3 regions of the Cupriavidus sp. OV096 genome follow, and region 3 is predicted to be linked to each of the others. Evidence: predicted binding sites of a transcription regulator. Region 3 holds the regulator's gene; each other region holds the start of a gene.

Region 1 (9,639 bases), on a different contig from region 3:
CCGCCACGAATTCCATGTCGTGCTCCACGACCATCATCGAGCAACTGCCGCGCAGGCTGTTCAGCAGGCCGGCCAGTTGCATCGTCTCTTCGTCCGTCATGCCGGCCACGGGTTCATCGAGCAGCAGCAGTTGCGGTTGCTGCATCAGCAACATGCCGATTTCGAGCCGCTGCTTCTGGCCGTGGGACAGCAGGCCGGCCGGGCGATACGCCTCGTCTTCGAGCCCGGTCAGCGCCAGCGTTTCCTCGATGCGGCGATGGCCCTCGCCGGTCAGCCGCGCGCGCAGCGACGACCACCAGCGCTTGTCCGCCTTCATCGCCAGTTCCAGGTTCTCCCAGACCTCGTGCTGCTCGAAGACCGTGGGCTTCTGGAACTTGCGGCCGATGCCGACCTGCGCGATGCGCGGCTCGGTCATCCGCATCAGGTCGATGGACTGCCCGAGGAAGACGCGCCCGCTGACGTTGGCGTTGCGCGGGCCGGTCTTGCCCGTGATGACGTCCATCATCGTGGTCTTGCCGGCGCCGTTCGGGCCGATCACGCAGCGCAGCTCGCCGTGATCGATGGACAGCGATAGCTTGTTCAGCGCGCGGAAGCCGTCGAACTGTACGGTCAGGTCCTCCAGGTAGAGGATGGGACCGTGCGAGGTGTCGATGACGCCGGGCTCCAGCACGCGGCCCAGGCCGGTGGCGTCGCCGCTCTCCGCCTGATCCGCGCCGTGTTTTGCACCTTGTTGCGAAGTGGCCGCGTTCATGCCTCGCTCCCTTGTTGCGGTGTCACGGCGGCCGGGTTCACCGGCTCGCCCGTGGCCGCCTGGATCTTCTGGGCGGCCGTGCGCTTGCCACGCAGGCGGCGCCACAGGCCCACCACGCCATCGGGCAGATACAGCGTCACGAGCACGAACATCGCGCCGAGCAGGAACAACCAGTATTCGGCGAAGTAGGCCGTGAACATGGTCTTGGCGCCATTGACCAGGAAGGCGCCGACGATCGGCCCGATCAGCGTACCGCGGCCGCCCACGGCCACCCAGACCGCCATCTCGATGGAGTTGGCTGGCGACATCTCACCCGGGTTGATGATGCCCACCTGCGGCACGTAAAGCGCGCCGGCAATCCCGCACAGCACGGCCGAGAAGGTCCAGACGAACAGCTTGTAGCCGAGCGGGTTGTAGCCGGAGAACATCACGCGCATCTCGGCATCCCGCACGGCGGTGACCACCCGGCCCAGCTTGGACGTGACGATATAGCGGCACGCCACGAACCCGGCCAGCAGCGCCAGGAAGGTCAGCACGAACAGCGCGGCGCGGGTTTCCGGCGCGGCCACGGCGTAGCCGGCGATGCGCTTGAAGTCCGTGAAGCCGTTGTTGCCGCCGAAGCCGGTCTCGTTGCGGAAGAACAGCAGCATCGCCGCGTAGGTCATGGCCTGCGTGATGATCGACAGGTACACGCCCTTGATGCGCGAGCGGAAGGCGAAGAAGCCGAACAGCCACGCCAGCACGCCCGGCACCAGCACCACCAGCAGCAGCGCGTACGGCAGGTGCTCGGTGCCGTGCCAGAACCAGGGCAGCTCCTTCCAGTCGAGGAAGACCATGAAGTCGGGCAGGTCGCTCTTGTACACGCCTTCGCGGCCAATCGACCGCATCAGGTACATGCCCATCGCATAGCCGCCCAGCGCGAAGAACAGGCCGTGGCCGAGGCTCAGGATGCCGCAGTAGCCCCACACCAGGTCCAGCGCAATGGCCGCCAGCGCGAAGCACATGATCTTGCCGATCAGCGTCAGCGCGTAGGCCGACAGGTGAAGCGGGTGGCCCTCCGGAATCACCAGCGCGCAGATCGGCACGCCGACCGCGACCACCAGCGTGAGGATGACCAGCGCCAGCCACACCTTGCGCGAGAAGAGCGGCTGGCGCTCGGGAACCGAGAGGCGGAACGGCGCCCCGTTCGAGGATTTCGATTGAAAGCTACGCATGTCATGCCTCCGCGCTGCGCCCTTTGAGCGCGAACAGGCCCTGCGGGCGTTTCTGGATAAACAGCACGATCAGCACCAGGACGAAGATCTTGGCCAGCACCGCGCCGTAGAACGGCTCGATGAACTTGTTGATGAGGCCGAGCCCGAAGGCGCCGACGATGGTGCCGGCCAGCTGGCCCACGCCGCCGAGCACCACCACCATGAACGAATCGATGATGTAGGCCTGCCCGAGGTCCGGCCCTACGTTGCCGATCTGGGACAGCGCGCAGCCGCCCAGCCCGGCGATGCCGGCGCCGAAGGCGAAGGCGTAGCTATCCACCTTCCACGTGCGCACGCCCACACAGGCCGCCATGGTGCGGTTCTGCGTGGTGGCGCGCACGAACAGGCCGAGCCGCGTGCGATTCAGCACCGCCCACGCCACGGCCACCACGGCCAGCGCGAAGGCGATGATGACGATGCGGTTGTACGGAATCACGAGGCCGGCCATCGCCGTGACGCCGCCGCTCATCCAGTTGGGGTTGGCTACCTCCACGTTCTGGGCGCCGAAGATGGTGCGCACGGCCTGCATCAGCAGCAGGCTGATACCGAACGTGGCCAGCAGCGTCTCGAGCGGGCGGCCGTACAGGTGGCGCAGCACGATCCGCTCGATGGCGAAGCCGACGACACCCGCTGCCAGGAACGACGCCGGCAGCGCCGCCAGCAGGTACCAATCGAACGCATTCGGCGCATAGGCGCGGAACAGCGTCTGCACCACGTAGGTGGCGTAGGCGCCGATCATCAGGAACTCGCCGTGCGCCATGTTGATGACGCCGATCAGCCCGTAGGTGATGGCCAGGCCCAGCGCGGCCAGCAGCAGCACACTGCCGAGGCTCAGGCCGGCGAACAGGTTGCCGAGCAGCTCGGCGCGGCCTTGCTCGCCACGCATCTTGTCGATGGCCTGCTGGGCGGCGGCGCGCACGTCGGCGTCGGGCTCCTTGAACTTGCCGGCTTCATCGCGCTCCACCAGCGGCGTCAGCTTCTGGCGGATCTGCGGATTGCTGTCCTGGCCGAGGATGCGGATGGCTTCCAGCCGCGCGTCGCGCGTGGCGTCGGTGCCCTGCGCCAGTACGGTGTTGGCCCAGATCACGTCGAGCCGGGCGCGCAGGCCGGCATCGGCCTCGGCCTTGCGGGCCGCTTCCACGACTTCGCGCGAGGCGCTCTCGGGTTGATCGGACAAGGTGTTGATGGCCTGCGTACGCACCGCGATGTCCGGCGACTGCAGCAGGAGGCTGCTCGCGGCGCTATCGACGATGGCCCGCAGGCTGTTGTTCAGCGTGAGGGACTCGAGTTCATCGGCCTTCACGGTCACCGGCTTGCCAGTGATGGCATCGACGGTCTTGTCGCCATCCTGGCGCACCATGCCCACCGATGGCGCAAATTGGAGTGCATCGTCCTGGAGCGCGCGCAGGATCGGGCCGGCCTGCTCGGGCGGCGCCTGGGTCAGCGCGGCGAGCGCGGCGGTCTTCGCGTCGAAGTCGTCTTCGACCAGCGGCTTGAGGTCAGCCTGCGTGAGCGGTGCCGCCCACAGCGGCGCGGCGGCCAGCAACAGCGCAGCCAGCATGGCGCGCAGCCACGGCAAGGCGGACGGGAATGGAGATCGGTGCATAGGGCTGGCTGGCGTCTGATATGGCGCGATGGTTCGCGTCTTTTATGCGTGGAACGACCGAGGGAGGGCTCCCCTCTCCCAAGGGAGAGGGGCAAAACACCATGGGTACGCTGGAGATCAGCGGCCGGCGACAACCTTGTCCGGCTTGCCTTCGTTACCCGCGATGAACGGGCTCCACGGCTGCGCGCGCACCGGCTTCGCCGTCTTCCACACCACGGAGAACTGGCCGTCGCCCTTCACTTCGCCGATCATCACCGGCTTGTACAGGTGGTGGTTCTCGCCCATGGTCAGCGTGAAGCCGTCCGGCGACTTGAAGGTCTGGCCGTACATGGCCTGGCGCACCTTGTCGGGATCGGTGGTGCCGGCCTTCTTGACCGCCTGCGCCCACATATGGATGCCGACGTAGGTGGCTTCCATCGGGTCGTTGGTCACGCGCTTGTCGCCGCCGGGCAGGTTGTTGGCCTTGACCCATGCCGCCCATTGCTTCTTGAACGCGTCGTTCTCGGGGTTCTTCACCGACATGAAGTAGTTCCAGGCGGCCAGATGGCCGACCAGCGGCTTGGTGTCGATGCCGCGCAGTTCTTCCTCGCCCACGGAGAAGGCCACCACCGGCACGTCCTTGGCCTTCAGGCCAGCGTTGCCCAGTTCCTTGTAGAACGGCACGTTGGAGTCGCCATTGATCGTCGAGATCACGGCCGTCTTGCCGCCCTGCGAGAACTTCTTGATGTTGGCGACGATGGTCTGATAGTCGCTATGGCCGAACGGGGTGTAGACCTCCTCGATATCCTTGTCGGCCACGCCCTTGCTCTTCAGGAACGCGCGCAGGATCTTGTTGGTCGTGCGTGGGTACACGTAATCGGTGCCGAGCAGGAAGAAGCGCTTGGCGCCACCGCCTTCCTTGCTCATCAGGTATTCCACAGCCGGGATGGCCTGCTGGTTAGGCGCGGCGCCGGTGTAGAACACGTTCTTCGACATTTCCTCGCCCTCGTACTGCACCGGGTAGAACAGCAGCGAGTTCAGTTCCTCGTAGACCGGGAGCACGGACTTGCGCGATACCGAGGTCCAGCAGCCAAACGTGACGGCGACCTTGTCCTGCGTGACCAGTTGGCGCGCCTTCTCGGCGAACAGCGGCCAGTTGGAGGCGGGGTCCACCACCACCGGCTCGAGCTTGCGGCCCAGCACGCCGCCGCTCTTGTTGATCTCGTCGATGGTCATCAGCGCCACGTCCTTGAGCGAGGTCTCGGAGATGGCCATCGTGCCCGACAGCGAATGCAGGATGCCGACCTTGATCGGATCCTTCGACTGCGCCAGCAGCGGGCTGGTACCGATCATTGCCGCGGCGGCTACCGCCGACAGCTTCAGCATGTCACGTCGTTTCATTGCAGCTCCCAGTTTGTCGTATGTGGTCAGGGACTCTACGCACCCCGGGTGATCCTTCTGCAACTAGCGTGCCATGGACTGCCGGGCCGGGAACGATCAAAGGTGGGAGAAAACGTCACGGCGGGTGATCCCGTCGCACCAATCCGGTGCCAATCGGGTCACCGGGGCCGGCGGGGGCGCGCCAACTCCCGCACCGGCATCGTGCATGGCCGCAAATCAGTGCAGGATCCGGGCCGGCGACAGTGCATCGCGCACCGCCGACAATAAAAAACGGGGCCCGAGGGCCCCGTCTTCGCTGCATGCCTGACGATGCTTACTTCATCATCGGCATCATGTTGGCATTCATGTTGTGCATGATCCAGAGCGAACCGGCCAGCACGATGAACAGGATCAGCAGCGTGAACAGGAACGCCATGACGTTCCAGCGCTGGCCCTTGGAGCCATCCATGTGGAGGAAGTACTTCAGGTGGACCACGATCTGGACCACGGCCATGCCGAGGATGATCCAGAGGATGGTGCCGCGGTCCATCGTGCCGTCCATCACGATCTTGAACGGGATCACCGTCAGGATCACGGCCAGCACGAAGCCGATCACATACGACTTGACGCTGCTGTGGCCGTGCGACTCGCCGTGGGCGGCCGTTGCATGTTGTTGTGCCATTACAGTGCTCCCATCAGGTAGACGACGGTGAAGACGCCGATCCAGACGATGTCCAAGAAGTGCCAGAACAGGCTCAGGCAGTTCAGGCGCTTTTCCATCGTCGGGGTCATGCCCTTCTTGTTCAGCTGCCACATCAGCACGAGCATCCAGACCATGCCGCTGGCCACGTGCAGGCCGTGGGTGCCCACGAGCGTGAAGAATGACGACAGGAACGCGCTGCGGCCCGGGCCGGCGCCTTCGTGGATCAGGTGATGGAACTCATAGATTTCCATCGACATGAACGCGGCGCCCAGCAGGAACGTCACGCCCAGCCAGATCAGCACGCGACCCTTGCTGCGGTTCTGCAGCGAGATCATCGCGAAGCCGTACGTGATCGACGAGAACAGCAGGATGAACGTCTCGACCAGCACGAAGTTGAGCTCGAACAGCTCCTTGCCCGACGGGCCGCCCGCCACTTCGCCGCGCAGCACGGCGTAGGCGGCGAACAGGCACGCGAACAAGATGCAGTCGCTCATCAGGTACAGCCAGAAACCAAAGACGGTGTTCTCGCTGGTGTCGTGATGGGCGTGGTCGTGGTCATGCGCGGCATCGTGCGCGTGGCCGTGGGCGGGGGCTTGCGCCCCAAAACGGTCTAGAACTTCAGTCGACATGATGATCAGCCCTGCGTAGCGATGCGCTGCTGGTGCAGCGTTTCGATCTGCTCGACCTGCTTGGCCGGCACGTAGTAATCGATATGGTCGTCGTTGGCGCGGCGGATGAACGCCACCACCATGCCAACCAGGCCCACGGCGGCAAGCCACCAGATATGCCAGGTCAGCGCGAAGCCCAGCGCGAGGCTGAAGGCACCCATGTAGAAGCCTGCAGCGGTGTTCTTCGGCATGTGGATCTGCTCGTAGCCGTCCGTGCGGATGGTCTCGCCACGGGCCTTCATGTCGGCAAACGCGTCCAGGTCACGCACCACCGGGGTGTGCGCGAAGTTGTAGAACGCGGGCGGCGACGACGTGGCCCACTCCAGCGTACGGCCACCCCAGGGATCGCCCGTGACGTCCGCCAGCGCCTTGCGGTTGCGGATCGACACGACGATCTGCAGCACCTGGAAGCCGATACCCATGGCGATGAACACCACGCCGATCACGGCCGCGTACAGGAACGGGGTCCAGGCCGGGTTGTCGGTATGGTTCAGGCGGCGGGTCATGCCCATCAGGCCCAGCACGTACAGCGGCATGAACGCGAAGTAGAAGCCAACCAGCCAGCACCAGAACGCGCACTTGCCCAGACGCTCGTCCAGCTTGAAGCCGAACGCCTTCGGCCACCAGTAGGTCACGCCGGCCAGGTAGCCGAACAGCACGCCACCGATGATCACGTTGTGGAAGTGGGCAATCAGGAACAGGCTGTTATGCAGCACGAAGTCGGCGGCCGGCACGGCCATCAGCACGCCGGTCATGCCACCGATCACGAAGGTGACCATGAAGCCCAGCGTCCACAGCACCGGCGACGTCAGCTGCACGCGGCCACGGTACATCGTGAACAGCCAGTTGAAGATCTTCACCCCGGTCGGGATGGAGATGATCATCGTGGTGATGCCGAAGAAGGCATTCACGTTGGCGCCGGAGCCCATCGTGAAGAAGTGGTGCAGCCAGACCAGGAACGACAGCACCATGATCGCGGCCGTCGCGTAGACCATGCCCTTGTAGCCGAACAGCTTCTTGCCCGAGAACGTCGAGATGATTTCCGAGAAGATGCCGAACGCCGGCAGGATCAGGATGTACACCTCGGGGTGGCCCCAGATCCAGATCAGGTTCACGTACATCATGGCGTTGCCGCCACCGTCGTTCGTGAAGAAGTGCATGCCGAAGTAGCGGTCCAGGCCCAGCAGCGCCAGCGACACCGTCAGCACCGGGAAGGCGGCCACGATCAGCACGTTGGTGCACAGCACGGTCCAGGTGAACACCGGCATGCGCATCAGGGTCATGCCCGGGGCGCGCATCTTGAGGATGGTCACGAGGAAGTTCACGCCGGTCAGCAGCGTGCCCAAGCCTGATATCTGCAAGGACCAGAGGTAGTAATCCACCCCTACGCCAGGGCTGTAGTCGATGCCCGACAGCGGCGGATACGCCAGCCAGCCGGTACGTGCGAATTCACCAACCCCCAGGGACACGTTGACCAGCATCGCGCCGGCCACGAACAGCCAGAAGCTCAGCGTGTTCAGGAACGGGAACGCCACGTCGCGCGCGCCGATCTGCAGCGGCACCACGAGGTTCATCAGGCCCGTCATCAGCGGCATGGCCACGAAGAAGATCATGATCACGCCGTGGGCGGTGAAGATCTGGTCGTAGTGCTCAGGGGGCAGGATGCCGGGGTCGCCGTTGGTGGCCAGCGCCAGCTGGGTACGCATCATGACGGCGTCGGCAAAGCCGCGCAGCAGCATGATCAGCGCCACCAGCGAATACATCACGCCGATCTTCTTGTGGTCGACGGACGTAATCCACTCGCTCCACAGGTAGTTCCACTTCTTGAAGTACGTAATCCCACCGAGCAGCGCCAGCCCGCCCAGGGCCACGCAGCTCAGTGTGATCATGATGATCGGCTCATGAAACGGAATCGCCGACAAACTCAATTTGCCAAACATCATTGCTCCTAGGATTGCGCGCCCAGCGCCGGCTTGGCCGGCGTGGTCATGGACACCCGCTCTTCGCCGAGCGTGTTACGCGACGTGCAGACCGGGCCGCCATCGAAGCCCTCGCGGGCCATGGCGCGGCCGTCGGCGCCCATGTACTGATGCAGGATGCCGGTGTACAGGCCGTCTTCGACCTTGCCGTAGAGGGCAACCGGTTCCGCTTCGCTCGGCTTGGCCAGGACCTTGTAGTCCGCGGCAGCGAGTTGGCGGTCAGAAGCGCGCACCTGGGCCACCCACGCGTCGAAGTCGAAGTTCGACATCGCAATGGCCTTGAATTTCATGCCCGAGAAGCCGCCGCCGCTGTAGTTGGCGGACATGCCGTCATACGTGCCGGCTTCGTTGGCGATGAGGTGCAGCTTGGTCTCCATCCCGGCCATGGCATACACCTGGCTGCCCAGCTGGGGGATGAAGAACGAATTCATGATCGAATCCGAGGTGATCTTGAAGTTCACCGGGGTACCCACCGGGAGCGCCAGCTGGTTGACCGTGGCGATCTTCAGTTCCGGATAGATGAACAGCCATTTCCAGTTCAGCGCGACCGCTTCCACCGTGATCGGCTTGACGTTCGATTCCAGCGGCTTGTAGGGGTCCAGGTCGTGCGACGACTTCCAGGTGATGTAGCCCAGCACCGCGATGATGATGCAGGGGATCAGCCAGACCACCACTTCGATCTTGGTCGAGTGCGACCAGTCCGGCTCGTACCGGGCAGCCGTGTTCGTGGCGCGGTACTTCCAGGCGAAGACCAGCGTCAGGACGATCACCGGCACCACCACCAGCAGCATGAGCCAGGTGGCGATCAGGATGATGCCCTTGATGTCGACACCGACCTGACCCTTCGGGTCGAGCAGCGTCATGTTGCAGCCGGCCAGCAACAGCAAGCCAAGGCTAGGCAGGAACCGCGTCCAGCGCGGCATTATGGGTTTTTTCATGTCACGACGGTCTGGTTGGGCCGCTCCCGACATGCAGGCGCGGCACCGCCATCCGCTGCACGGGGCAACTGGCTGGCTGGGCTGGGAAAAACCGGAGGACGTGTCCAAAGCTGGCGTTGCGGGACTGGCGATGCAAGCGCCTGCGGACCATGCGGCCGGGCAACGCCATGAACGCGGCTGGACAGCAACTGACGACTGCGTGCGCGGGATGCCGGAGGGGGCGGTGCGTGCGCTGAGGTAACCGACTGCCTGAACTGCGATCGATCCCGGCTCAAGACTGCCGCCGGGACGAGCGTTGTGTCACGACGCTCACGCGATTTCCACCGGTTTCGACCACCCCGCCAGCGCAGCGGGCACGGTCTTCGAGCGGATATCGCATAAC
Region 2 (9,639 bases), on a different contig from region 3:
CCCTCGAACTGCATGCGGGGCGTGAGCGGCGGCGGCAGGGTCAGGTGCCCGGTCTGCGCCATCGCGTTGCGGGCGCCGGGTTCGGGCAGGGCGTCGACACGGGCCAGCAGCAGCGTGACGTTGTCCTCGCTGCCGCGCGTCAGGGCCAGCGCCGTCAGCGTCTGCGCGGCGCGGTCCAGGTCGTCGCCGCTGGCGGTCAGGGCCTGGTGGACATCGGCGGCTTCCAGGTATTCGTAGGCGCCGTCGGTGGCCAGCAGGTAGATCTCGCCGGGCTCCACGCCCCACGTCCGATAGTCGATTTCGACAGACGGGCTCGCACCCAGCGCTCGGCCCAGATAGGCCTCAGAGGCCGACACGCAGACCCGATGATCGACGGTGAGCTGCTCCAGCGTGTGCCGATGCAGCCGATAGACGCGCGCGTCGCCCACGTGCAGCAGGTGGGCCTCCCGCGCCTTGAAGATCAGCGCGCTGAATGTGCAGACGTAGCCGCGGTCGCGGTCGAAGCGGGCTTCGCTGTGACGGCTCTGCGCGTGGAGCCAGGAGTTGACGGCGGCCAGCACGCACTGCGCCGCCCGCCGCACCGTCCAGGCTTCGGACGTGCAGTAGTAGTCCTCGAGGAAGGTGCGGACGGCGGCGGCGCTGGCGATCTGGCTGACCGCGCTGCTGCTGATGCCGTCCGCCAGCGCCAGCGCGACCCCCTTGGTCACGCGGTGGTGGCCGGCGGGGTGGGTCACGCCATGAAAGTCCTGGTTGACCGCCTTCCGGCCAGCGTCCGAGTGTTGGCCAACGCTGACCTGGAGCCCGCCGGACATGGCGCGGTCGCCTCGATACCGGGTAGTGATCCGATCAGCCCAGCGCGCGCTTGCTGGCCGACTTGTAGTGCGTGCTGTAGAGCGTGATGCCCACGAAGGTCAGGCCACCCACCAGGTTGCCCAGCACAGTCGGGATTTCATTCCAGATCAGGTAGTCCATGAGGGTGAAGTTGCCGCCCAGCATCAGGCCCGACGGGAACAGGAACATGTTCACGATGGAGTGCTCGAAGCCCATGTAGAAGAACACGAGCACGGGCATCCACATGCCGATGACCTTGCCGGACACCGAGGTCGACATCATGGCCGCCACCACGCCGGTGGAGACCATCCAGTTGCACATCACGGCGCGGATGAACAGCGTCAGCATGCCGGCGGCGCCATGCGCGGCGTAGCCCACGGTGCGGCCTTCGCCGATGTGGCCGATCTTCTGGCCGATGGCGTTCGGGGCTTCGGAGAAGCCGAAGGTGAAGATGATGGCCATGAAGAACGCCACGGTGACGGCGCCGGCGAGGTTGCCACAGAACACCAGGCCCCAGTTGCGCAGCACGCCGCTCCAGGTGGCGCCCGGGCGGCGGTCCAGCACGGCCAGCGGCGCGAGCGTGAAGACGCCGGTCAGCAGGTCGAAGCCCATCAGGTACAGCATGCAGAAGCCAACCGGGAACAGCAGCGCGCCAACCAGCGCGTTGCCGGTGTTGACAGTGATGGACACCGCGAAGGCTGCCGCCAGCGCCAGGATGGCGCCGGCCATATAGGACCGGATCAGCGTGTCACGCGTGGACATCAGCAGCTTGGACTCTCCGGCATCGACCATCTTGGTGACGAACTCGGTGGGGGCGAGATAGGCCATGGGGTATTCCTCTCCGTTTCCTTCGTTTGGCTCAGAAAAGACAAACGGCGTCCGTCCGCCCGGCCTATGGCCGGCACGTGACAGGACGCCGTCATCCTTGATGCTTTACAGGGTGATGCACTGCCGGGCCGTCATCAGCCCGATGTCAGTGCTGACGCACGTTCCATGCCCGCCGCCGGGTGGGGCCGGGTTGGGCCGGGTTGGGGCAAGTGACGATCTAGGGGGCGTTGGTAGTGCATGGGCTGCCCGCTTTTGGTGCGCGCGGCCGGGCGGGTTCAATCCTGGTGCTGATCGTCGTCCTGTGGGGGCAGGGCGAGGCCGGTGAGCGAGAGGGTGGCTTCGGCAATGTCCGCCAGCCGGCGGTTGTTGTCCATCGACGCCTTCTGCAAGGCCCGGAACGCGGCGTCCTCGCTGAGCCCCATGCGGGCCATCAGCGCGTTCTTGGCGCGCTCGATCACCTTGCGCTCCTTGAGCGCGCGCCGGGCGGCATCGAGTTCCACTTCGGTCTGGGCCAGTCGCGCCGACTGCTGGCGCAGCAGGCGCTCCAGCGACGTGACGGTGGTGGCGTGCACCTCGGCGGGTCCGTTTCCGGCATCGGGCATGCCCGGCAGCACAGGGGCGGCGGCGGGTTGCTCGGCCACATCGAAAAAGCGCTCGACGGCATGGGTATGGGGCGGTGGGTTGTCCAGTAGCTGGCGCAGCAGCCCGGCCGAATCCTGGAGATCGGCCTGGGAACGCTGGATCTGCGCCTCGCAGGCCTTGCGCAGGTCCTGCACCACCTGCATCTCCAGCGTCCACATGCCCGTGATGACCTCGCTGCAGACTTCGAACCACTTCTCGCTGTCGTCGTGCACCAGCGCCGTGCCCGGCGGCGTGGTCAGCAGCGTGCGGCGCATGCCGTCCTGCGCGGCGACCGCGGCGCTGGCCTGCCGTTGCCGCCATGCGGCGAGCAGCGACGGATCGGCGAAGCGCTCGAACATCTGGAAGCTGCGCTGCTGGGCTTCCACCAACTGCTGCACGCGCTGCGGCGCGGTGCCCGCACAGGTGCCGGAGGCGAACATCTGCGCCCCGACGGCCCGCTCCTGCCCGGCGGCTTCCTTGCCCTGCACGAGGTAGACGAAGGCCACCAGCGGCCGGGCGATGCCCGGATACATGGCCACATCGGCCAGATGGAAGATCAGCTCCAGCAGCGCGGCAATCAGGCGGCTGAACGCCGCCACGGCGTCGTGCGCGGTGGTCTGGCATTGATCGATGGACTGGCGCAGCGCCGGCAGCGTGGCCAGATCGAGCTGGACCCAGGCCATCAACGACACCATCGACGCCGTACCCGTATGACCCGCTTCCAGCTGGCTGGCGAAGCGCTCGCCCAGCCGGGAGGCGATGTGGACCGCCTCGCCCATCGCCGTCTGGCGCTCCTGCGCCAGCCGTTGCCCACCGGAGGCCAGGAAGATGCTGCTGGCCCCCCGTTCACGCTGCAAGGCGTGGATCAGCTGGCCGATCAGGTCGGCCAACTCCACGCGACTTGCCATCAGGCGGACGGCCTCGATTTCGAGCTGCTTGGCCCGAAGGACGAGGGTTGAGGCGGAAAGGGGCATTGTTCTGGGAATGTGGGCGCGGCCGGGATGGGTACTACGCATTTGCCCGGTACTACGCAAATGTCGTGCCATTTGTATCATCCGCCGTACCTTCCCGGCCCCCCGGACCGGCTACAGCGCCTGCACCTGCACAGGCGCGCCGGGTTTGCCGTTCTCGGACGGGGCGATCACGAGATAGCGGCGCGCGCCGGCCCCCGTATCGTCGCGCACCACCTGCCGGATCGGGCCAATCGCGTTGACGATGGCCGAGCCCGCCGGATTCGACATGAAGGCGGCGAGCGGCTCCAGCGGGCCGCTGCCGTCCGCGCGGGTGGCGAGCGCCAGCACGTAGGGACGCTTGGGCTGCAATCCGGTGGCCGATGCCTGCAGGACCTGGAGCAGCCCCTGATCGAACAGCGTGACGCTGGTCGGCGCATGGTCGGTGGCCACAGGCTTGCCGTTCACGACGCCATGCAGCTTCAGCTGCGTGGTCTGCCCGGCCACCCCCAGCGGCTGGAGTCCCTGCGTGCCGTCGCCCTCAGGCACGGCGTTCGGCACATAGGCGATGGCCTGCGGCGCCTGCCCGACCGGCACGTTGGCGACTACCCGATTGGTGGCGGTGTCGATGGCGGCCAGCTGGTCGGCGTTCTCCAGCCCCACGTAGATGCGCGTGCCGTCGCCCGAAGGCCAGATGCCGTGCGGCAGGCTGCCCACCGGAATCGTGGCCACCTGGGAGAAGTCATCGGTCCGGAACACCTTGACCTGATTCAGCCCGCCGACCGTGATGTAGGCGAAGTCGCCCGCCGCCGTGTGGGCGAAGTTCACGTGGTTGGTGATCGGGCCGGTCTCCAGCGTCTTGATCAGGCGGAAGGGCGGGCGGGCCTCGAACACCTGGGCCTTGCCGACGTCCTTGAGCGTGAACCAGACCTGCTTGCCGTCAGGCGTGGCGGCGATGTTCGGGCAGAACGGGCTCTCCTGCTTCACGCGCCCCACGATCTGATGGTCGGCCACGCTGACCACGGCCGTTTCCGGATTGAACGACGAGCAGATGTAGCCGTACTTGCCATCGGGGGAGAAGATCTGCATGCCCGGGCCGTCGGCCACGGTGATGCGGGTCTTTTCCTGGAACGTGGCGGCGTCGATCACCGAGATGTAGTTCTCCCCGCGCACGGTGACCCAGACCTCCTTGCCGTCCGGCGTGTAGAACGCCTCGTGCGGCGACCGTCCCACGTAGGTGACGTGCTTGACGGCGTTGGTAGCCGTGTCGATGAACGACACCGAGTTCGACCCAATCGACACGATGGCAAGCGTGCGGTGATCCGGCGAGAAGCCCATCCCGTGGACCAGCACCTGACCGCGATACAGCGGGCTGAAGTTGCCCGGCGCGGGGTCGCCCAGGCGGATGACGCCCAGCAGCCGGTTGTCCGCCGGGTCTGTCACGGAAACCGTGTTGGAGAACTGCTCGGCGGCATAGAGGCGGTCGCGGTGGCTGATGGGGACGTCCGGGGCCGTCGACGGTCCCGGCGCCTGCCCGGCCAGAACCGCGCTGGCCGCGCCGAGCAGCAGCATGAGGGAGAGGGTGTTCCTGAGGGAATGTCTTGTCATGGTCGTGGGCGCATCAGTGCGCGTGAGCGGAATGGCTGGGGGTGGTGGGTTGGCTGGCCGATTGGGCCGGATCGGGGCGGGTGGGCGCCGGCGCGGATGGGGGCAGGGGCTGTCCGAGCGCGAGCCGCATCGCGGCAATCTCCTGCAACTGGTCGACGATGATTTCCTGCGCGATGCGTCGGAGTTGCTCGTTCTTGCCGTGGCGCAGCTCGGCCATGGCCATGTCGATGGCGCCCTGATGGTGGGGAATCATCATCGCGACGAAGTCCTCGTCGACGTTGCCGCCGGGCTTGACCGCCATGTCGTCCATCATTTTTGTCATGGCGGTATCGCTTTCCGACAGGAACGCAGCGCTGTCAGGGCTGGCGGGCGGGGCGGCGACGGCGGGCAGCGCAAGGGCGGCCAATAACGGCAGGAGGAGCCTAAGCGGTGGTGATGGGGATCGGTGATGACTGGGCACGGGGCTCCTCGTGAAGGGTGGCGGCCTGGTTGCGGCCGCATGCCCCGTAAACGCAGGACACCCTGCTGTTATTCCCTCGCCACCTCAGGGTAAATTTATACCCGGGTAATATTGACTTTAATTTTATCCGGGTATAAATTGCGGACGTCATCACGGGGAGCCACCATGAGCCCAATCGATCATCTTCCGTCCCATACCGCCTTCGAAGGCCATCGTCGCCTCGCCTCCGGCCCGCTCGGCGTGGTTGCGCTCGCGGTCAGGCGGGCGATGGAGGGGGGCACCAGCGACCCGGTGCTGGTGTTCGACAACGCCACCGGGCGCACCATCGACATCGACACACGCGGCAGCGAAGCGGACATCGTCGCCCGTTTTAGCCCGGAGGGTGGGCGTGCCGATGCCGCCGATCAGGAAGACGCCCCGGACGCGCCGCGCGGCAGGGGCCGCCCCAAACTAGGCGTCGTGGCGCGCGAGGTCACGCTATTGCCGCGCCACTGGGACTGGCTCGCCCAGCAGCCGGGCGGGGCCTCCGTGGCGCTGCGCAAGCTCGTGGAAGAGGCACGCCGCGCCAATGCCCATGGCGATAACCGCCGCGTAGCGCGGGAGCGCGCGTATCACTTCATGTCCGCCATCGCCGGGGATCTTCCGGGCTTCGAGGAAGCGTCCCGCGCGCTGTTCGCGGATGACCGGCAACGCATGGACGAAATGATCGCCGGATGGCCGGAGGACGTGCGCGGGCATGTGGTGTGGCTGGGGTTTGGGGGTGGTGCGGAGGCCAGGAGGCAGCCATGAAACCATTGCTCGCTGGCGGATGCCTGTGCGGTGCGGTCCGTTACTCGGTAAATGACGAATTCGCCTACGCGTTGAACTGCCACTGTTCAAATTGTCGTCGCTCGACAGGCTCCGCGTTCAAGCCCTTCGCAGGGATCGAGCGCGAAAAATTGCAGATCACGCAAGGCGAGGACGAGGTATTGATTTTCGGTGACGCAAAGGCGTCTCACGATGTCCGTTGCAAGCGATGCGGAAGCCTGATGTTCTCGGTGGTTCGTGATGGCGCCTTCGTCCACGTCACCTTGGGCACGCTCGCCGACACGCCCAGCATTCGTCCCAGTGCGCATATCTTCGTGGGCTCCAAGGCGCCGTGGTATTCGATTACTGACCAACTGCCACAGTACGATGAATTCGATTAGACGGCCGGCGTCATCTCAGACAAACGCAGCGCAATCGATTACGCTTTACCCTTTCGACAGCGTTGGTGAAGGTGCTCATGACAAGAGACGACAAGCTGCGGCAGATCGCGGCGGAATTCGGATTTGATCCGGACGAGGAAATCAAGATCGGTGGAAAGTACACGCCTGTTTTGGTGGATGGGAACGTAGCCTACGTTGCTGGCCAAATCCCGCGAGTTGGGGAAACGGTGCGCTTCGTTGGCGTAGTGGGCGACTCCATTTCGCTCGACGAAGCGCGTCGTGCAGCAGGGACTTCGACGCTGCGTGCCCTGTCTCTAATCAAGAAAAGCTGCGGAACGCTCGACGCGATACAGGCGGTGCCGCGCATCACCGTATTTGTGCGAAGCGCGCCAGACTTCACGATGCAAAGCGAAGTCGCCGACGGCGCCTCTGACGTCTTGTATGCGGTGCTTGGCGACGTCGGCATACACACTCGCTCGTCTGTTGGTGTATTGCAATTGCCAAAAGGCGCGTCGATAGAAGTGGATTTTATTTTTACGGTGTGGCCTGTGTAGTGGGGCTCTATAGCACCTGCCCCGGCGCAAGCACCCCCGAGGCCGATAGCGCAGAGGCAAGCCAGGCGGGGCTTGTCTCCGCGCCGGATTGGATATTGGCAATCCGTTTGCGTTCTGCTTCCAGCTTATCCGCCGCAAGTTCAAGTATGGTGGCGACTTTCTCGCGTTCGATCACGACCACGCCGTCGGCATCTCCCACAATCAGATCGCCCGGGCGTACGGTCACGCCGCCGCATTGGACCGGGTGATTGATCAGGCCGGGGACAAGCTTGGTCGGGCCATTGGCATTCGTCCCGACGGCGTACATCGGGAAACCCAGTTCGCCAATCTCGTCGCGATCCCGCGCGGCCGCGTCCAGGACGACCCCTGCCACGCCCTTGGCCCGGCACTGGTTCGCCATGATCGCGCCCATCAGGGCGCACGTCTGATCCGCCTTGCCATCGACAACGATGACATCGCCGGGTCTGGCCATCGCAATTGCGGCATGAATCATGAGGTTGTCTCCGGGGCGAACCTCGACGGTCAGCGCCGTCCCGCACAAGCGGGATCGAGGATCCAGCGGCGCCACGCGGCCGTGCATGCCGCCGCGGCGGCCATTGACATCCGCCAGCAGCGAGGAGGCGAATTGCGAAGCACGTGCTACGAGGTCCGGTGATACACGCGCGATATCGGTCACGATGGCGCGGAAGTCCTGGCTGTCTTTCATCGGGATTCTCAGTTTGCGGTAACGTTGGCGGCCTTGATCACGCCCGCCCACTTCTGTCTGTCGGCCTTCAGGAATTCTCGGAACTTCTCCGACGAGTTACCCACGACCTCCATGCCATCCTGTTGCAGTCGCTGCGCGATATCGGGCTGCCGCAGCACCTGCTGCACCTCTTTTTGCAGCCGTGCGACCACCGGAGCCGGCGTCCCCTTCGGCGCACACAGGCCGGTCCAGGCCACGGGCTCGAAGTCCTTCACGCCCGCTTCGGCAAACGTCGGCACATCGGGCAACCCGTCCAGCCGATGGGAGGCGGCGACGCCGAGTACCCGCAACTTGCCCGACTTCGCGTACTGCAAGGAGCTGATCGGCTGGTCAAATATGAGGGATACCTGGCCACCGAGCAGGTCGGCCATGGCCTGGCCGGTGCCCTTGTAAGGCACATGCACGATATCAATCCCGGTACGCAGCTTGAGCATCTCGCCCGCGAGGTGGCCCGCCGTGCCATTGCCAGAAGAGGCGTAGTTGAGCTTGCCGGGGTTCGCCTTGGCATAGGCGATCAGCTCCTTGACGTTGTGGATGTTCAGCGACGCGTTGACCAGGGCCACGTATGGCGTATTGGCAATCAGCGACACCGGCACGATGTCCGTCTGGGCGTCATAGCTCATCTTTTGCAGGCTTGGCTGGATCGACAACATGCCTGTGGTGCAGATCATGAGCGTATGGCCATCGGCGGGGGCCTTGAGCATGGTGTCGGCGGCGATGTTGCCACCCGCTCCCGGCCGGTTGTCGATCAGCACTTGCTTCCCCAGCGCATCGGCAAGTTTCGGCGCGATCAAGCGGGCGACGATATCGTTCGAGCCCCCCGGCGAGAAGCCGATAAGAATGCGGATCGGCCGGGTTGGCCAGGCTTCCTCCGCCGTCGCAACGCTTGTGGCGGCAAGCGAGACACAGACGGCAAGGAGCTTCAGAAAAGCTGGGCGAATCAGGGGGCTGGGCAGGCTGCGCATGATGTTTCGTTTCGTCGTTGTAGAGGAAGTGTTGCGCTGGCGGAACTGTCGGCGGATCTCTGCGGATCTCTGCATGTTTGTAAGGTGTCTTCGTGGCGGCGCTACGCAAGCAGGGTTTCGGCCGCGTGCGCAATGCGCCGGGTGCCTTCTGCCAGCACTTCCATGCTGGTGGCGAACGAGAGCCGGAAATGGGTATCGACCCCATAGGCAGAGCCAGGCAGGAAGGCGATGTTGGCCGCGTCAAGCGACCAGGCTGCCCATTGGTCACTGTTCCGGATGGCGAGGCCTTCGCTGGTCCGGCGTCCGAAAAGGCCGGCACATGACGCGAAGAGATAGAAGGCACCGGCTGGCGGTTTGCACGCGATGCCCTCGATACGGTTCAGCGCTTCCACCACGAAGTCGCGGCGTTGCCGATAGACGTCGCGGTTCGCCGCGATAAAGTCTTGCGGCCCTTCCAGCGCGGCGAGCGCAGCGGCCTGCGCCACGGCATTGGCGCACGAAGTGCTTTGCGATTGCAGCTTGGTCATGGCCTTGATCAACGCTGCCGGCCCGCCGGCATAGCCAATTCGCCAGCCGGTCATGGCATAGGCTTTCGATACGCCATTGATCGTCAGCGTCCGGTCGGCCAGTTGCGGGCACACCTGCGCGATGGTGAAAAACCCCGTGCCGTCGTACATCAGGTGCTCGTAGATGTCGTCGGTCATGATCCACACATGGGGGTGGCGGCTCAGGACTTCGCCGAGCGCGACCAGTTCGTCACGGCTATAGGCGGCGCCGCTCGGATTGTTCGGCGCGTTCAGCATGAGCCAGCGGGTACGCGGCGTGATGGCGCCCTCCAGCGACTGTGGCGTTAGCTTGAAGCCCATTTCCGGCGAGCCGGGAACGAATAC
Region 3 (9,639 bases):
ATCACCCAGTAGTCATCCAGTCGACGTACAGTAGAGCCTTCCGAACGCGGCGCCAGCCCCCGGCGCCGCCGTCGCAGGAGGCATGCCGATGTGCGAGATCTTCGTCCGGGCCAATCCCGATTCCTACCAGACCCAGTCCCGCTCGCTGCGGCTGCACGGCGTGGCCACGAGCATCCGCCTGGAAAACCTGTTCTGGGAAGTGCTGGAGGAACTGGCGCAGCGCGACGCGATGACGGTCAACCAGTTGCTGACCCGGCTCCATGACGAACTGGCCGAGCATCGCGGCGAAGTGTCGCTGTCGGCCAATTTCGCGTCATTCCTGCGTGTGTGCTGCTTGCGTTACCTGATGCTGCAGGGCGAAGGGCGGATTCCAGCCGATAGCCACGTGCCGATCCGATCACTTGACGCCCACGCGGTGCTGGACGGCCTGCCGCCGTCCTGGGGCGGCGAAGGCTCCTCCCTCAATTCCTGAGCCGCTCTCTATATATAGAGGCGCTCAATCCCGCAGCAGCCGTTCCTCGGCGGACTCCAGTGCCTCCGGCGTGCCACGCAGCACCACGATATCGCCCGGTTCCAGCACGGTCTCCGGCTGCGGATCGAAGGCGCGGATGCCGCGCCGGCGCACCGCCGTCACCTCCACCCCGATCCGCTCCAGCCCCAGCGCGCCCAGCCGGCGGCCCACGGCCGTGTGCTCGGCGCCGAGCGAGACCGAATGGAGCCGCACGGTGTCGCGCTCGATCATGTCCTCTTCGTCGTCCCGACCGTGGAAGTAGCCGCGCAGCAGGCTGTAGCGCGCGTCACGGGCCTGCTGCACGCCGCGCACCACGCGCCGCATCGGCACACCCAGCAGCACCAGCGCGTGCGAGGCCAGCATCAGGCTGCCCTCGATGATCTCGGGCACCACCTCGGTGGCGCCGGCCTTCTGGAGCGTGTCCAGCTCGGAATCGTCCACGGTCCGCACGATCACGGGCAGCGCCGGCGCCAGCTCCTGCACGTGGTGCAGCACCCGCAGCGCCGACGGCGTGTTGGCATAGGTCACAATCAGCGCGGCGGCGCGGTGGATACCAGCGGCGATCAGCGCCTCGCGGCGGCCGGCATCGCCATAGACCACGGTGTCGCCGGCCCCGGCGGCCTCGCGCACGCGGTCCGGGTCGAGGTCGAGCGCCACGTAGTTGATGCCCTCGCGCTCGAGCATATGCGCCAGGTTCTGCCCGCTGCGGCCAAATCCGCAGATGATCGCGTGCTTCTCGGTCTGCAGGCTCTGGGCGGCGATGCGGGTCATGTTCAGCGACTGCATCAGCCATTCGTTGGCGGCAAAGCGCAGCACGATGGTGTCGCTGTACTGGATCAGGAACGGCGCCGCCAGCATCGACAGCAGCATCGAGGCCAGGATGACCTGGATCAGCACCGGATCCACCAGCCCGATACCATCGATCTGGTTCAGCAGCACGAAGCCGAACTCCCCCGCCTGCGCCAGCCCCAGCCCGGTACGGATGGCCACGCCCTGCCGGGAGCCGAACAGCCGCGCCAGCACCGTGATCAGCACCAGCTTGAACAGGATCGGCACGAACAGCAGGCCCAGCACCAGCCAGATGTGGTCGATCACCACATTGATGTTCAACAGCATGCCGATGGTGACGAAGAACAGCCCCAGCAGCACGTCGCGGAACGGCTTGATGTCCTCCTCCACCTGGTGCCGGTAAGGCGTTTCCGAGATCAGCATGCCGGCCATGAACGCGCCGAGCGCCATCGACAAACCCAGCCGCTCGGTCAGCGCGGCCATGCCGAGCGTGACCAGCAGCAGGTTCAGCATGAACAGTTCCTGCGAGCGCCGCGCCGCCACCACGTGGAACCAGCGGCTCATCACGCGCTGGCCAAGGAAGAAGATCAGGCCGAGGGCCACCACGATCTTGACCGTGGCCACCCCCAGCGCCGCCGCCAGCTCGCCGGGGTCGCGCGAGAGCGCCGGGATGACGATCAGCAGCGGCACCACGGCCAGATCCTGGAACAGCAGCACGCTGATGATGTTGCGGCCGTGCTCCGCCTCCAGCTCCATGCGCTCGGAAAGCATCTTGGAGACGATGGCCGTCGAGGACATGGCCAGCGCCCCGCCCAGCGCCACCGAGGCCTGCCAGGTCAGCCCGATCCAGGCCGAGAGCGCCCATCCGGCCGCTACCACGAGCAGCATCGTCAGCACCACCTGGGAGCCGCCCAGCCCGAATACGAGCCGTTTCATCGAGCGGAGCTTGCCCAGGTTGAACTCGAGCCCGATCGAGAACATCAGGAAGACCACGCCGAATTCGGCCAGGTACTTGGTCTGGGCGGAATCGTTGGCCAGCGCGAGCGCGTGGGGACCGATCAGGATGCCCACCGCCAGGTAGCCCAGCATGGGTGGCAGTTGCAGCATGCGGAAGGCCACCACGCCAAGAACGGCGGCGGCCAGCAGCACGAGGGTCAGTTCCAGCGGAGAATGCATTCGGCGGGCTTCGGGGAAGACTTGGGGCTTGACCTGGAACGAGCCGGCCGGGCACGCGCGCCGTCCCGGCATCGGTGCCTCGCCGGGGAAACACGGCAAGCGGCGGTCGCCCGGACCCCATGGCAGAAAAGCCGGGCCGGTCGCCATCGCATTCGTTGGTATACTTCGTCGCCATGATAGCCAATTTCGATGCGGAACGAGCACTTAAGCTCGCTCGCCACACCCTCCAGATCGAAGCCGACGCCGTTTCCGCGCTGGCTGACCGACTGACGCCCGCGTTTACCAAGGCGGTCCAGATGATCCTGGGCTGCACCGGACGCGTGGTCGTGTCCGGCATCGGCAAGTCCGGCCATATCGGCCGCAAAGTGGCGGCCACGCTGGCTTCCACGGGTACGCCGTCGTTCTTCGTGCACCCGGCCGAGGCCAGCCACGGCGACCTGGGCATGATCACCCGCGACGACGTGCTGATTGCGTTCTCCAATTCCGGCGAGACGGCCGAGCTGCTGTCGATCGTCCCGATCGTCAAGCGCATCGGCGCCGGGCTGATCTCGGTCACCGGGAACCCGGAATCGAACCTCGCCAAGCTGTCCGATGCCCATCTGGACGGCGCCGTGGCCCAGGAGGCCTGCCCGCTGAACCTGGCCCCGACGGCCAGCACCACGGCGGCGCTGGCGCTGGGCGACGCCTTGGCCGTGGCCGTGCTGGACGCGCGCGGCTTTGGCGAGGAAGACTTCGCCCGTTCGCACCCGGGCGGCGCGCTGGGCCGCAAGCTGCTGACCCACGTGCGCGACGTCATGCGCACCGGCAACGGCGTGCCCGAGGTGCGTGAAAACACCCCGCTGGCCCAGGCGCTGATGGAAATCACCCGCAAGGGCCTGGCCATGACGGCCGTGGTGGACCCGGACGGCCACGCCATCGGCGTGTTCACCGACGGCGACCTGCGCCGCCTGCTGGAAACCCCGCGCGACTGGCGCACCGTGCCCATCGGCGAGGTCATGCACCGTAACCCCCACGTGGTGAACCAGGACCAGCTGGCCGTGGAAGCCGTGCAGATCATGGAAGCGAACCGCATCAACCAGCTGCTGGTGGTCGATGGCGACGGCAAGCTCGTGGGCGCGCTCCACATCCATGACCTGACCCGCGCCAAGGTCATCTGAGCGGGGCCGGCGATGCGCGACTTCTTCGGCAGGATCTCCGGTCTGGTCATGCGGCTGCTGCCGCTGCTGCTGATGGCGATGGTCGCCGGCAGCACGTTCTGGCTGGTGCAGATCAACTCGCCCCATGAGGACGAGGCCGCCCAGAACCGCGCCAAGCGCCATGAGGCGGACTACTACATGGACCGCTTCTCGGCCACGGAACTGGACACGACCGGCGCCACCAAGATGCGCTTCACCGGCGTGAAGATGATCCATTTCGAGGACGACCAGACCTACGAGGTGACCACGCCGGCCATGCGCGCCTACCAGCCGGACCGCCCCCCGGTCACGGTCAACGCGGACCGGGGCGTGATGAACTCGGAGGGCTCGGTCATCGACCTGTACGGCAATGCCTTCCTGGTACGGCAACCCGGCGTGGATCCGTCGAAGGACCCGCGCATGACCGCTGCATCGCAATATTTCCAGTTGCTGGTCAATGACGACATCGTCAAGACCGATAAAGCGGTACAACTCACGCGCGGCCCGTCGGTGATGACGGCCAACGGACTGGTCTTCAACAATGTCACGCGCGAAGTACAATTGCTCGGCAACGTACGCGGCACCATCGTCATGAATCCGCCGTCGGGGCAGGCCCGGACCACGCAGTAAGCACAACAACAAGCACGCCAGGCGCCGGCAACGGATCGCCCGTCATTCTCTCAGCTGACCAACATGACCCCATCCCTGACGACGTTGTCCTGTCGCCGCATCGTGCCCGCCCTGGCGGTGGCAATCGCCGCGCTCGGCGCGACCCTGGCCCAGCCGGCCCTGGCGGAGCGTGCCGACAAGGACAAGCCGCTGGTGCTGGAGGCCAACAACGCCAGCTATGACGACGTGAAGCAGATCTACACGCTGACCGGCAACGTCGTGCTGACCAAGGGCACGATGGTGCTGAAGTCGGACGCCGCGCAGATCCGCACCGACCCCGAGGGCTACCAGTACGCGGTGGCCACGGCCAATCCGGGCCGCCAGGCGTATATCCGCCAGAAGCGCGACGGCGTGGACGAATACATCGACGGCTGGGGCGACCGCATCGAGTACGACGGCAAGCAGGAAATGTCGAAGCTGATCGGTCATGCCCGCGCGGCGCGCATCGCCGGCGCGAAGACCGTCGACGAGATCCGCGGCGCCGTGATCACCTACGACAGCCGCAACGAGTACTACACGGCTGCCGGCGGCGACAACAACACCTCCACCGGCAACCCGTCCGGCCGCGTGCGCGCCGTGCTCTCGCCGCGCGCGGACCCGGCCAGCGGCGCCGCCGCGCCGCCGCCGCTGGAACTGAAGCCGGCGCCCGCGCCCGGCAAGCCCTGAACCCCGGACGCGCCCGCCGCGTCACGCATGCATTGACCTGATGAACGACTCCGCCACGCTCGCCCCGAACGCCTCCGCAGCCCCGTCGGCCGCCCGTACCGACAGCAGCACGCTGGTCGTGCGCCACCTGAAGAAGCGCTACGGTTCGCGCACCGTGGTCAAGGACGTCTCGCTGGACGTGAAGAGCGGCGAGGTGGTCGGCCTGCTCGGTCCGAACGGCGCCGGCAAGACCACGTCGTTCTACATGATCGTGGGCCTGGTGGCACTGGATGAGGGCGACATCGTGCTGGACGACCAGCACATCAGCGGCCTGCCGATCCACGAGCGCGCCCGCATGGGCCTGTCCTACCTGCCGCAGGAGGCCTCGGTCTTCCGCAAGCTCAACGTCGAGGAAAACATCCGCGCCGTGCTCGAGTTGCAATTGGAGAAGGGCAAGCCGCTGCCGAAGGCCGAGATCGAACGCCGCCTGGATTCGCTGCTGGATGACCTGCAGATCGCCCATCTGCGCAACAACCCGGCGCTGTCGCTCTCCGGCGGCGAGCGCCGCCGCGTGGAAATTGCCCGGGCGCTGGCCTCCGCGCCGCGCTTCATCCTGCTGGACGAGCCGTTCGCCGGCGTGGACCCCATCGCCGTGGGCGAAATCCAGCGCATCGTGAGCTTCCTGAAGGCGCGCAACATCGGCGTGCTGATCACCGACCACAACGTGCGCGAGACGCTCGGCATCTGCGACCACGCCTACATCATCAGCGAAGGCACGGTGCTGGCCGCCGGCCAGCCTGAGGAAATCATCGCCAACGAGTCCGTGCGACGCGTGTACCTGGGCGAAAATTTCCGCATGTGACCCATCGGCCGCCGCGTGCGGCCGCGCTTCTCCCGGCCTCCACGGCGACAGCCGGGGTCGATCAGGAAGTCAGAGCGATAGGCGATAGCAATTTCCGTTCCATAGTCGGAAGGATGCGCATAGAATAGGTCGCATGAAACCGTCGCTTCAGCTTCGTCTCTCGCAACATCTGGCATTGACCCCGCAGCTGCAACAGTCGATTCGATTGTTGCAGCTCTCGACGCTTGAACTCCAGCAGGAAGTGGAACAGGCGCTGACCGAAAATCCCCTGCTCGAACGCGAAAACGACTGGATCGAAAGCCCGTTGCGGGTAGCCGCCGATGGCTCGGTCAACCTCCAGAGCGCCCCCGCGCCGGCCTCCTCCGAGCCTCAGCCCAACGGCGACGCGCGCACCGATGGCGCGTCCGGCGGTGAGGACGACAACTACAACGACAACGGCAGCGAGGACTACGGCAGCGACTGGAGCCTCGACGACTTCGCCCGCCGCCCCCAGGGCGACGAGGACGAAAAGTCGCCGATGCAACTGCGCGATGCCGAACCCACGCTGCGCGAGCACCTGATGGGGCAGTTGGCCCCGCTGAAGATCTCGGTGCGCGACAAGGGCCTGGCCATCTTCCTGATCGAATCGCTCGACGATGACGGCTACCTGAGCGCCTCGCTCGAGGAAATCTGCACCGAACTGCCCGAGGAACTCGAATTCGAGATCGACGAAGTCCACGCGATCCTGACCCTGCTGCAGAGCTTCGACCCGCCCGGCGTGGGCGCGCGCAATGCCGCGGAGTGCCTCAGCCTGCAATTGCGTCGCCTGAAGCACTCGCATCGTGAGCTGGCGCTGACCATCGTCAATCATCATCTGGAACTGCTGGCCGTGCGCGACTACACGCGGCTAAAGAAAGCGCTCCAGGTGGACGAAATAGCACTGAAGGCGGCACACGAACTGATTCGCTCGCTGGCGCCGTATCCGGGGCACGCGTTCAACCGTCCCGAGGCCGACTTCGTGGTGCCCGACGTGTTCGTGCGCAAGAGCGGCAGCGGGTGGATCGCGGCGCTCAATCCGGATGTCATGCCACGGCTGCGCATCAACGACATGTATGCGCAGATCCTGCGCGGCGCGAAGGGCGAAACGGGGACGGCAGGCCTGCAGCAGAAGCTTCAGGAGGCGCGGTGGCTTATCAAGAACATCCAGCAACGATTCGATACGATCCTGCGTGTTTCGCAGGCAATTGTGGAACGTCAAAAGAACTTTTTCACGCATGGCGAAATCGCGATGCGCCCCTTGGTTTTGCGGGAAATAGCCGATACACTCGGTTTACATGAGTCGACCATTTCCCGGGTCACCACGAATAAGTACATGGCCACGCCCATGGGTACTTTCGAGTTGAAGTACTTCTTTGGGAGCCACGTCTCTACGGAGACTGGCGGCGCGGCCTCCTCCACGGCAATCCGCGCGCTGATCAAGCAACTGATAGGAGCCGAAGACCCCAGGAATCCTCTTTCCGACAGCCGGATCGCCGAACTGCTGGGTGAGCAAGGCTTCGTGGTCGCACGCCGCACGGTGGCGAAATACCGCGAAGCGCTCAAGATCCCCGCAGTCAATCTCCGCAAGACTTTGTAGCCGAGCCGCAACCGCCTGCCTGGTGCGGCTCTTTCAGAAGGAGAAGCGCTATGAACTTCAAGATCAGTGGACACCACCTCGACATCACGCCCCCGCTGCGTGAGTATGTGGAAACGAAACTGGAGCGAATTGTCAGGCATTTCGATCAGGTCATCGGCGTGAGCGTGCTGCTATCGGTGGACAACCACAAGGAGAAGGACCGGCGCCAGTACGCGGAAATCAATCTGCATCTGAAGGGGAAGGACATCTTCGTCGAAGCGCATCATGAAGATCTGTATGCGGCGATCGACTGTCTGGTCGACAAGCTCGACCGCCAGGTCATCCGCTACAAGGACCGCGTACAGGGCCACGATCGCGAGGCGGTGAAGTACCAGATGGCCGCCCAGCAACTGACGCAGCAGTAGACACCTGCAGGCAACCGAAAACAGAGCGGTTGCCGACCCTGCAGAGGACTGAAAAGAAGAGCTCAAGCCGCGCAATCAGCGCGGCTTTTTTGATGGGCGCGCGCCATGGCGGTGACGGTGCGGGCACCTGGAATGTTTCGTTACCTTATTGCCACGCCGGAGGGCGACCCGGGGCCCCCGGGAGCGGTCAAAATGGGAACAAGTGTTCGCAAGCCGCCCGCCTCGGTGTATGCTCCGCCATACAAATAACGACAGGACGGCCCCGGGACACCCCGGGTGGGCAAGCCGGCCGGCACGTCGTGGCACCGCCGCGACCCCGGCGCTGCATCGCAAAATCGCGGTGGAGCCCTGCTCTATAATGGCCGGACGCTCCAATGCGGGCGTCCCAGACAAGATCTCGGTACCCAAGTTTCGCCCCGAATCCGGCGGGACGGCCTTCGCGCCCCGGCCCGCTAACCTGACTTCTCGCGCATCGCCCATGAATCGTTTGGCCAAATTGCTGCCACCCGGCAACATCCATCTCGACGTCACCGTCACCAGCAAGAAGCGGGTGTTCGAGCAAGCCGGGCTCCTGTTCGAGAACAACCATGGCGTGGCGCGTGCTACCGTGACCGATAACCTGTTCGCGCGCGAATCGCTGGGTTCCACGGGTCTGGGTGCCGGCGTGGCCATTCCGCATGGCCGCATCAAGGGTCTCAAGCAGCCGCTGGCCGGCTTCATGCGCCTGGCCGAGCCCATTCCGTTCGAATCGCCGGACGGCAAGCCGGTGTCGCTGTTGATCTTCCTGCTCGTGCCGGAACAGGCCACGCAACAACATCTGGAAATCCTGTCGGAAATCGCCCAACTGCTCTCGGACCGCGAGATGCGCGAGGGCCTCGCCACACTGCCCACGTCGGAAGCGGTGCATGATCTGCTGACGCAGTGGCACCCCTGACTCCCGCCCCAACGGCCGCCTGAAACGGCCTGTCCGCCCCCGAAAGTCATACGCGCATGGAACTCACCGGCGTCACCTCGCAGTCGATCTTCGACGACAACGCAGCCGATATCAAGCTCTCGTGGGTCGCTGGCCTGGAAGGGGCCGACCGGGCCTTCGACGTGGAATTCGCCCGCGAAGCCACCTCGGCGGCGGACCTCGTCGGCCACTTGAACCTGATCCACCCGAACCGGATCCAGGTGCTCGGCAAGCCGGAAATCCTCTACTACCAGCGCCTCGACGACGAGCCGCGCAAGCGCCAGATGGGCGAGCTGATCCTGCTCGAGCCGCCGTTCCTCGTCGTGGCGGATGGCATGGAGCCGCCGCCAGACCTGGAGCTGCGCTGCACGCGCTCGTCCACGCCGCTGTTCACCACGCCGGTGTCGTCGGCGGCTGTGATCGACCATCTGCGGCTCTACCTGTCGCGCATCTCCGCCCCGCGCGTGACGATGCACGGCGTGTTCCTCGACATCCTCGGCATGGGCGTGCTGATCATGGGCGAGTCCGGCCTGGGCAAGAGCGAACTGGGCCTGGAACTGATCTCGCGCGGCCACGGTCTCGTGGCCGACGATGCGGTGGATTTTGTGCGACTCGGACCCGACTTCATCGAGGGCCGCTGCCCGCCGCTGCTGCAGAACCTGCTGGAAGTGCGCGGCCTGGGCCTGCTCGACATCAAGACGATCTTCGGCGAGACGGCCGTGCGCCGGAAGATGAAGCTCAAGCTCGTGGTGCAGCTCGTGCGCCGCAACGACGGCGAGTTCGAGCGCCTGCCGCTTGACTCGCAATACCTCGATGTCCTGGGCCTGCCAATCCACATGGT

What was found. The regulator sigma-54, encoded in region 3, starts transcription at its own class of promoters, with help from an activator protein. The targets are predictions, from matches to a motif close to TGGCANGNAANCTGCTTT.
Region 1: the regulator sigma-54 is predicted to act here: its motif matches at 5,047-5,064, upstream of urtA (urea ABC transporter substrate-binding protein).
Region 2: the regulator sigma-54 is predicted to act here: its motif matches at 1,813-1,830, upstream of BM115_RS13630 (formate/nitrite transporter family protein).

The regions. Positions count from the first base shown of each region.
Region 1 is NZ_FOWM01000003.1:147,820-157,458, reverse strand. Features, by position in the region: gene urtD (urea ABC transporter ATP-binding protein UrtD) at 1-751, opposite strand, end outside; gene urtC (urea ABC transporter permease subunit UrtC) at 748-1,965, opposite strand; gene urtB (urea ABC transporter permease subunit UrtB) at 1,967-3,610, opposite strand; gene urtA (urea ABC transporter substrate-binding protein) at 3,728-4,990, opposite strand; gene cyoD (cytochrome o ubiquinol oxidase subunit IV) at 5,304-5,651, opposite strand; gene cyoC (cytochrome o ubiquinol oxidase subunit III) at 5,651-6,301, opposite strand; gene cyoB (cytochrome o ubiquinol oxidase subunit I) at 6,307-8,280, opposite strand; gene cyoA (ubiquinol oxidase subunit II) at 8,289-9,257, opposite strand.
Region 2 is NZ_FOWM01000005.1:148,742-158,380, forward strand. Features, by position in the region: gene BM115_RS13625 (bifunctional protein-serine/threonine kinase/phosphatase) at 1-812, opposite strand, end outside; gene BM115_RS13630 (formate/nitrite transporter family protein) at 847-1,659, opposite strand; gene BM115_RS13635 (nitrate- and nitrite sensing domain-containing protein) at 1,935-3,254, opposite strand; gene BM115_RS13640 (YncE family protein) at 3,366-4,838, opposite strand; gene BM115_RS13645 (DUF305 domain-containing protein) at 4,852-5,298, opposite strand; gene BM115_RS13650 (DUF2239 family protein) at 5,464-6,087, shown strand; gene BM115_RS13655 (GFA family protein) at 6,084-6,485, shown strand; gene BM115_RS13660 (RidA family protein) at 6,563-7,039, shown strand; gene BM115_RS13665 (RraA family protein) at 7,047-7,745, opposite strand; gene BM115_RS13670 (Bug family tripartite tricarboxylate transporter substrate binding protein) at 7,754-8,749, opposite strand; gene BM115_RS13675 (pyridoxal phosphate-dependent aminotransferase) at 8,851-9,639, opposite strand, start outside.
Region 3 is NZ_FOWM01000002.1:468,831-478,469, reverse strand. Features, by position in the region: gene BM115_RS06220 (DJ-1/PfpI family protein) at 1-12, shown strand, start outside; gene BM115_RS06215 (ribbon-helix-helix domain-containing protein) at 89-472, shown strand; gene BM115_RS06210 (monovalent cation:proton antiporter family protein) at 497-2,476, opposite strand; gene BM115_RS06205 (KpsF/GutQ family sugar-phosphate isomerase) at 2,650-3,633, shown strand; gene lptC (LPS export ABC transporter periplasmic protein LptC) at 3,646-4,281, shown strand; gene lptA (lipopolysaccharide transport periplasmic protein LptA) at 4,345-4,986, shown strand; gene lptB (LPS export ABC transporter ATP-binding protein) at 5,027-5,827, shown strand; gene BM115_RS06185 (RNA polymerase factor sigma-54) at 5,961-7,442, shown strand; gene hpf (ribosome hibernation-promoting factor, HPF/YfiA family) at 7,493-7,846, shown strand; gene BM115_RS06175 (PTS sugar transporter subunit IIA) at 8,325-8,780, shown strand; gene hprK (HPr(Ser) kinase/phosphatase) at 8,837-9,639, shown strand, end outside.